Regions from separate parts of the Paenibacillus sp. FW104-T2 genome, predicted to be linked through region 3. Evidence: riboswitches for the same ligand, from Rfam matches in the RefSeq annotation. Region 3 holds a riboswitch; each other region holds the start of a gene.
The links. Region 3 has a riboswitch for cobalamin ahead of cobJ (precorrin-3B C(17)-methyltransferase). Riboswitches for the same ligand answer to the same signal wherever they lie in the genome.
Positions count from the first base shown of each region.

Region 1: it holds a riboswitch for cobalamin, as region 3 does, so the genes downstream of both, nikB (nickel ABC transporter permease) here and cobJ (precorrin-3B C(17)-methyltransferase) in region 3, are expected to answer to the same signal.
Region 2: it holds a riboswitch for cobalamin, as region 3 does, so the genes downstream of both, AC3WQ3_RS05695 (ABC transporter substrate-binding protein) here and cobJ (precorrin-3B C(17)-methyltransferase) in region 3, are expected to answer to the same signal.

Region 1 is NZ_JBYTCE010000019.1:111,020-114,039, reverse strand. Features, by position in the region: gene nikC (nickel transporter permease) at 1-772, opposite strand, end outside; gene nikB (nickel ABC transporter permease) at 773-1,696, opposite strand; cobalamin riboswitch at 1,875-2,064, opposite strand; gene AC3WQ3_RS21680 (AraC family transcriptional regulator) at 2,145-2,957, opposite strand.
Region 2 is NZ_JBYTCE010000003.1:207,061-210,080, forward strand. Features, by position in the region: gene cbiB (adenosylcobinamide-phosphate synthase CbiB) at 1-352, shown strand, start outside; gene AC3WQ3_RS05690 (histidine phosphatase family protein) at 343-990, shown strand; cobalamin riboswitch at 1,163-1,291, shown strand; gene AC3WQ3_RS05695 (ABC transporter substrate-binding protein) at 1,701-2,702, shown strand; gene AC3WQ3_RS05700 (FecCD family ABC transporter permease) at 2,699-3,020, shown strand, end outside.
Region 3 is NZ_JBYTCE010000001.1:444,919-447,938, reverse strand. Features, by position in the region: gene cobJ (precorrin-3B C(17)-methyltransferase) at 59-1,954, opposite strand; cobalamin riboswitch at 2,354-2,542, opposite strand; gene AC3WQ3_RS01990 (uroporphyrinogen-III synthase) at 2,738-3,020, opposite strand, start outside.

The DNA of each region.
Region 1 (3,020 bases), on a different contig from region 3:
TGATCACCGTGCAAAAAATCGCAAGTCCCGGATAAATCAACAGCCACGGAGCTGTCTGCAAATATCGTCTGCCTTCATTCAGCATCGCCCCCCACTCCGGTTCAGGAGGCTGAGCACCCAGCCCCAAAAAGGACAGGCCTGAGATGGATAACATCATGCCGCCCACATCCATCATCGCCATAACAATGAGAGGAGACAGCATGTTGGGCAGGATGGTTCTGATGATGATCTGAATCTTCCGCGCGCCGCTGAAGGCTGCCGCAGCGACATACTCCTTTTGCTGAAGCGAGATCACCAGACTTCTTGCCAGTCGTGCATACTTCGCCCACCAAACAACCGCCAGGGCAATTACCGTATTAAATAGGCCTGGCCCCAGCATCCCCACTACTGCGATAGCGAAGATTAATCCTGGAAAGGCCATCAGTGTATCGGATAACCGCATCAGTACTGTATCCGTCAGACCACGGGCAAAACCCGCGATAACACCAATGGCTACACCAAGCACAAACACAATTCCGATCATTATAAATGTAAGCAGAAGCGACGTCCTGGCCCCGTAAAGGATACGGGATAACACGCAGCGTCCAAGCTGATCGGTTCCAAGCGGATATTCCGAACTGGCTGGCTGCAGTACCTTGGCAAAATTCGTTGCCAGTGGATCATGCGGTGCTAGCAGCGGCGCAATCATGGCGAGAATGACCCAGAGGAGTGTCAATGAACATAGAAACGTGAACCAGCGATGCTGTGTCAGAATAAGCTTAAATTCTCTCATTTACACATCCACGTCCAGTCGAATCCGCGGGTCATGCAGATGTGTCCAGAGATCAACAATCAGATTCAGCAATACATAGATGGTTGCCATCCAGATGACATAGCCCTGAATCAGGGGATAGTCCCTTGTAAAGATGGCATCCACCGCCATCTGCCCTACACCGGGCCATACGAACAAACTTTCCACAATGGCTGCCCCGCCGAGCAGGGCGCCTGTAGACATACCCATGAGCGTAACGATGGGCAATAATATATTGGGTAAAATATGCTGCATCATAATAACTCTCTCCTTCACGCCTCTGGCTCTGGCCCCCATTACATAGTTCTGGGACATCTCTTCCAGAATCACCGTACGGATCTGCCTGATATATTGGGCAATCAGAGGTAACGCCAGTGTGCATGCCGGCAATATCAGGCTGTTCCAGCCCGAACTTCCCATGACAGGCAGCAGCTTGAGTTGAACTCCAAATACCAACATAAGCAGCATCCCGAGCCAGAAGCTGGGCATGGACAGCCCTGCAAACGAAAACAGGCGAATGACGTAATCCAGAACGTTGTTTCTGTAGACAGCAGACAAAATACCCAGTGGAAACGCAATCAGAACGACCAGCAGCAGGGCACTTCCTGTTAGCCGAAGCGTAGCTGGAAGCCTGGACAGCAGAATGTCGAGCACAGGCCTGTCGTATTTATAGGACGTTCCGAAATCTCCGGTAAGCACCTGTCCCAGCCAGGTTCCGTAGCGTATCCAAAATGGCTGATCCAGTCCCAGCTGGACACGCACCTGCTGTACCAATTCGTCCGACGGTGTGACCCCTGTAGACATGAGCATAAGCCTTGCCGGGTCCCCCGGAGACAGATAGGTCAGCAGAAACGTCAGAAACGAAATGCCGAATAACACGGCTGCCAGTTGAATGAATCTTTTCACAATATATCTACTCACATGTCTGACATCCTCTCCCCAATCTCCAACCCCGCACGTGACTTGTCCATGCATATCAAAAAAGACGTCTCTCTCCGCTAGTACCGGATAAGGACGTCTTAAATAAACAGATTTTCAGAAAAAATCATGCTCTCTAAACACCTTCCTATCTCCCGTAGGTACTACTGTGTTGTTAAACTAGGCAGGTCTCCTGGCTCCAGAATCCTCGTCATTGCAGCACCTTCCCGGTCTAAACCAGTGGCATAACGCTGCATAACTCCTCTGTTACAGTGGCGGGACCGCGCCGGCATCACACCGGTCTTCCCTATTAAGCTTCTACCCGAAGGTATAGCACCCAGTTCCACATATTCAATTGAAATGCATTCTGTACCAGTATAGCTGGCTCACAGATAATGATCAAAGCATTTATTCAAATTTGAAACAGCTCGTCAGCCTATTCCCGCTCTCTCGAACCTTTCGGGGAGACTCCTGTCACGCGCTTAAACATCTTGGAAAATAACAACGGATCCGTATACCCCACGGAGTGGGCAACCTCACTGACCGAAAGCGTTGAACTCTGCAGCAGCTCTGCTGCGCGATTCATCCGGTATTCAAGAAAAAAGGCCTGCAGCGACTTCCCGTACTTCTCCTTAAACAGACCGGACAGATACGTACGATCCAGACGGACGGACTGTGCAATATCAAGGATGGACGTCTTCTGGCTGTACCTGTTCTCCATAAACTGAACGGCTTGCCTGATGTATTCATCCTTGGTGGAAAGAGGCCTCTGCGGCTTGTCCTCATCAGGGGAGGAGGAGATCAGTTCAGCCATTAATCGGTACAGCAGGCTCTGGCTGAATACATCTCCACCATTGCGCGATGTGGCCTGAACCATGTTTTCATATAAACCATCCATTACCTCTGGATCGCTAGCTTTAAATACAGGGGATGCTGGACTCAGGTTTGCCCGCTGCATGAATGTCTTGGCATGTACGCCCTTAAATCCGAACCAGGAGTATGTCCAAGGATCATTCGCATCGGCCTCATAATGAATGATCGTACCCGGCAGAATGGCAAAGCCCTGACCCTGCGTCAGATGGTACTCCCTGTCTTCCATACGAACGGTTCCCCGTCCCTCATGAATGTAATGAACCACATAGGAATCTCGTACACCCGGACCCCAATAATGAGACGGATCACAATCCTCCCAGCCGAAAAATAGCAGCACCAGCTCCATCTGTGTCCAGTCCATGGGCACCACGTTCATCTCGATTGGACTCACCTTCCCACCCCTTCCCTTCTTCCGCATCAACATTGATCTTACTTTAGA
Region 2 (3,020 bases), on a different contig from region 3:
GGCGCGGCTTACCGCCTTGCTGCTCATTACAGGTGCATGGTTCATGAGATTAAATGCAAAAGGCGCTGCACGCATGGTTCGTCGGGATGCCGGATTGCACCCAAGCCCGAACAGCGGATTCCCGGAGTCTGCCGTTGCGGGAGCGCTGGGTATCAGGCTTGGCGGGCATAACGTCTACCACGGCGTGGCTTCTTTTCGAGCTTATATGGGTGATCAGACACGGCTGATGGAAGCAGAGGATATCGTGCGGACCACGCGTTTGATGTTCTGGTCGGCGGGAGCTTTTGTGCTGTTATGCTGGTTGGTAACGTTCGGCATCTGGACAGCAGGAGGTGCACTGTTATGGAAGTAGAATCCGGGAAGCGTGGAACTGAAATGCGGGAGATCATGTTTATCCGTCATGGGACAACTTCCTGGAATGTGGAAAAGAGATACCTCGGACATACCGATATCGGTCTCCTGCCGGATGCAGAGCGGGAACTGGCGCCGCTTCGCCAGTCCATTCGCGGGATCACATGGGATGCACTGTATTGCAGTGATCTGCTGCGCTGCCGGCAGACCGTGGAACGAATTGCTCCGGTACAAGCAGGACAAGTACAGTATGATCCGCGTTTGCGTGAGATTGATTTTGGGCAATGGGAAGGGATGACTTACAATGAGCTCAAGGACAATCCGCTCTATCGGAATTGGATTGATGCACCGCAGGATGTAACCCCACCGGGCGGCGAGCCTTGGCAGGCATTTGCTGCGAGGATCGACTCCTTCGTGAAGGAGTGCCTTGTGTCCGGTTCGTCAGAGGAACATTCCGAAGAAAATCATGTTCCTGCGATTGCTGTAGTTACCCATGGCGGTGTCATTCGGTATGCCATGTCACGTCTCATACCGGAACTGGGATTCTGGGATACACAGGTCATTCCGGGGCAGGCAAGTAAGGTTCGGCTTGAAAAAAGCGGAAATAGCTGGGTTTCAAGCAGGGTGTCTTTTCCGTGAATCGGGTTGTAAGGATGTGCAATATAACCTATAATCACAACAGAAGTGTGACTTCAGCATGAATACATATCTCGTTATGCGCTTAAGCGCTGATGGATGGGACATGCTCACTTGAATGGTTACAATATCAGCGACCACGGGTCCCTTGTGCGAGCAAGAAGAGCTCATCGAGTTAATGCAAACGATGAACGGCACAATGGGTGAAATAGGGAAGCCGGTGTGAATCCGGCACGGTCCCGCCACTGTAAATCAGGACGAGCAGTCCTGTAAGTCAGGTTACCTGCCCTGGACGTACAAACCGGTGTTCCTTCGAGGAAAGGACAGCGTTTCGGGCAATTCTATGTGCATGAACAGCGGGTACGCTGTAGATGTGCAGATCGCCATATGCGAGACGTCATCCCTGATCCTGACCTAAGGATCGGGGATTTTTTTGTTCATATAGGATGAACCTGTAAGCTTTACACTAGACCACTACGATTGCAGTACCATCTTCCGATCGCTGTTATCCCCAGATTTCTTTGATCCCCTTATCAAAAGGGGAAATCCGGTGATAAATGCGAACACTTCGTTTCTTCAGATCGGTTCTGCACTCTCCGTTAACGTGTAAACGCTGCAGTTCAAACCTTATATAGGAACACCAAAGTATGGGGAGTAGGAGTTTGAGCATGTTGCAAGAAATAGTACAAATAGAGAAGGGGAGAATGAACAGAATGAACATCAAGAATTGGAAAGGCATGGCGTCCCTGCTGACAGCAGCGATGCTTACACTGGCTTTGGCCGGATGTGGAAACGCAACAACGAGCGAGGGAACAGGTACGTCTACGCAGCAGCCGGCACAGGAGCAATCTCAAGGCCAGGAGCAGACGGATCTCAAAACACAATATCCACTTACGGTAACTGATGCGACAGGTGAATCCTTCACGTTTGAGAAAGCGCCTGCCAAAATCGTATCCGTGTCTCCGGCAGAAACCGAGTCATTGTTCGCCCTTGGATTGGACGAGCAGATCGTAGGGGTATCCGACTATGACGATTATCCGGAAGCTGCAACGACCAAACCGAAAATGGGCGGTGTGTCGAAGCCCAATGAAGAATCAATCATTGCAGCTGAAGCAGACATCGTATTTACAGGGATCTCCATGAGCGAAGAAGCTGTGACCAAGCTGCGCGAACTGGGTATCACCATTTTCAAAACGGATCCAAAATCGATAGACGATGTCATGAACAACATCGAAACGTTCGGCAAAATCACGGATCATCAGGAGCAGGCACAGGAGCTCATCACGAAGATGAAACAGGACGTAGCGGACGTAACCGAAGCGGTCAAGGCTGTGAAGTCGGAAGATCAGAAAAAGGTATATGTTGAATTCTCCCCGGGCTGGACTGTGGGTAAAGGCGAATTCATGGATGAACTGATCACGGTAGCCGGTGGGATCAATGTTGCTTCTGACCTCGTGGGCTGGAATGAAATTAACGAAGAGAACATTATCGCTTCCAATCCGGATGTCATTCTGTACGCCAATGATGTTATTGATGAGAACTCCAAAACATTGGATCAGATCATCAAAGAGCGCAGCGGCTGGGATCAAATCACGGCGGTGAAAGACGATGCAGTCATTGGCCTGGATGCCAATTTGCTGAGCCGTCCGGGCCCACGTGTAACGGAAGGTTTGAAAGCTGTTGCCAAAGCGATCTATCCTGACCTGTTCCAATGAGTAAAAAGCTGGCAGTGTACGGAACAGCCGGAATTCTGCTGCTTGTGCTGACTGTGCTGATCTGTACGGGCATCGGTTCAGTGGCTCTGCCTGTCCGTGACATTGCAGGCATTCTGCTTCATCACATGCCATGGATCGGAGACTGGATCACGCCCGACTGGAGTACGGCAGCCGAGCAGATTATATGGAAGGTCAGGTTCCCGCGGGTACTGCTTGCTGTACTCGTGGGTGCATCGCTGGCTATCGCCGGAGCGGGCTTCCAGGGGGTTCTTCGTAACCCGCTGGCAGATCCGTTTACGCTTGGCGTATCGTCTGGCG
Region 3 (3,020 bases):
GGTATAACTACAAACGCTGGTTAAAAAATATCAGATGGTAACAACACTCGCGTGATCCCTAGTCGCCGCATACCGGGTTTACTTCCACGGTCACAGGCGCATCGACGTGACGGAAGCCTTGGATTACTCCAACGCGTTTGAAAAATTTATGGAATCTCTCATTCGGGTGTCCCTTTTCCTTGTACTCCGCTACGATCCGCTCCACAATCCCGCCAATCTGATCACCTGGAATCCCTTCGGCTACCGGCTGGGCAGGGTGAGCGTTTCGTCCGAACTTCTTGCCGCCAAGGAACAGGTCGTACCCGCCCTTGCGGTAGACGATTCCGATGTCCTCCAGTACGGCACCGTAACATGCCATGCCGCAGCCATTCAGAGCTACGCTGGTCTCTTTCGGCGCACTAAGTCCGCCTATAACTGCCTGCAAATGATTGGCCATCGGAACGGCATCATCCTTCTCCATGTTGCAGAAGTCACAGGCCTTCACCTTGATAACGTCACCGATGGGCACCACGATAAAATTCGCTGCACGCAGCTCCTCTACCAGCTGATCCGGCTCAAAGGTCGGTACCCGCAAAATAATCTGATGCTCCGGCGTGTATTCCAGCTCGCCTTCTTCACTCGCGCATTGCGCCAGCAGTGCCATTTGGGCTGCAGTAAACTTCTTGTTGCCGACGCCAGGCGACACGCCAATCTCGAACAGCGGTGCCTTGCGTCCCGGCTCGGGCGCTGTCCGCACAGCAGCTGCCCCTGCAGCCTGCGTTCCGGCTGGCACGCCTGACCCGGCTGCATCCAGCCAGCGGCTGGCCGCTTCGCCAGCAAGCTTGCCGCCTGCCGCAAGCCGTGTCAGCGCTTCGGCAGCCAGTTCGGCCGCACCAGCATGTGGCACCGCTAGGGCAGCACGCGGTGCGCCTTCCACTGCCGCAGGCCGCTCGGCTGCAAGCACTGCGGTGCTGCCGCCCGCTGGCTGAGCAGCAGGCATGCCAGCGCCCTGCTGCCCTTGCGGTCCCATGCCCGTACTGGTGCTGGCGCCGTGCAGGGCTGGTTCCGCAGCTGGCTGCGTGGTCTGCGCATCGCGGACCGTGCCTGCTGCACCATTGGAAGCGGCAGAACGGGCCTCCATCGCGCCGAGCGACCAAGGCTCAGCTTCCGTGCGAAGCCGCTCATGCGGTCTGAGCGGCTGTTCCGCGGTATTCAGCGTATATTTCCGCTGATATCCGCGCGGTGTAACCATGAGTCCTTCGTACATCATGGTCGAGGAGTTACCAATGATCACAGTCGTCAGCATGCCAATATCATGATTCAACATGTCTTCCAGCGTGGTCATCACGACATCCTGACGTTCACGGTAGGCACTTTTTACAAGCCCCACCGGTGTCTGGGGACTACGGTAACGCAGCAGCATCTCCTGCGTCTCCACGATCTGGCGTGTCCGGCGTCCACTGCGAGGGTTGTACAGAGCAATGACAAAATCAGCTGATGCTGCTGCTTCAACTCGTCGAATAATCGTCTCCCATGGCGTAAGGTGGTCACTCAGACTGATCGTACATGCATCATGCATCACGGGTGCACCCAGCAAGGAAGCACAGGATTGAATGGCAGATATACCCGGGATAACCTCAACGCCAACGCCGGTTCCCGGCTTCCAGCCTTGCTCCATCAGCACCTCATACACCAGTCCGGCCATGCCATATACACCTGCATCGCCACTGGAGATTACTGCAACGATTTTGCCCATCTCGGCCTGTCTGACCGCTTCCTGTGCCCGGCTTACCTCTTCGGTCATGCCTGTCCGTACAATCTCCTGTCCGTCCAGGAGTGGACGAATCAGATCAACGTAAGTGTTATAACCAATGATGACCTCACTCTCCCGTAGTGCCTCCAATGCCCGTGTGGTGATATGCTCCATCGCTCCTGGGCCAAATCCGATAATCAGCAGCTTTCCTTGACTCTGCATTGCTTCTCCTCCTCCATCTCCCTGTTCACCCTTAGCACGTCAATCACATCTATATCATCGCTTCTTCAGCCGGGTCTGTATTTGAGCTGTTGATTATGGAGTTGCTCTGTGCAGCTCAACCTTCTTATCCGGGCTATTCCAAAACAGTGAAAAAGGACGGCTTGACCGACCTTCTTCTTCGCGGCATGTTCGATTAAATCCAGTTCCGGATGGACTGTAAAAAATAAAAAAATCCCATCCTTATAACGGATGGGATACGCATGTACGTACACTCAAGAAGACAGTCCACGGCCCTATTGAGGATAGACCTGTGGCTGCATGGCCGCAAAGGGCCTGCCAGGCGAACCGGTTGTTCGCCCGTTTCCTGATTCTTCGTACACCACTCCTTTCCGCGAAGGGTTCGGTGACACATGCAAGGTAGGTCTCCTGGCTCTGGATCATCAGCTTCCTTTTCTGTCTTCCCCGGATGTACGAGTGACTTGGATGAAAAGGGCTTCCCCATTACAGTGGCGGGACCGCTCGGGATTTGCACCCGATTCCCTGTTACCTCTTGCTCGACGCAAGAGCACCTTGCTTGTTTTCATGAATGATATTGCTTTCATCATAACATCGCTCAGGAAAAAATGTCCATGCTTATGATGTTTGTCCACGATTCTATTTTCAGACAAAACAGAAAAAAGTTCTGATCCAGAACAGATCAGAACTTGAATGATGTATCCATCTGCGAAACCCTCATAACGATCTTACCGGATCCATTAACAGACCTGCATCCTGATCTGCTTATCAGGATTGATCTGCGTGTGCTGCAGCAATATATCGTCCCAGCTCAACGATGAGTGCTCCCATCTTTTCTTCCTCCGGAACAACTCGTGCTTCAATCCCCTCTTCACGCATGGCGTTTGCAGTCACTTTACCTACAGATGCAGGAATCACACCGTCCCGGAAAGCCTGCTGCATCTGTTCCAGCTTACCTTGGGAAGCTGCGTATGCTGCCAGAAACCGTACTTGGGGGCCGCTGGTGAATGCTACAGCATCAACTTCATGCTGCACGATTTCATTCAAAAGC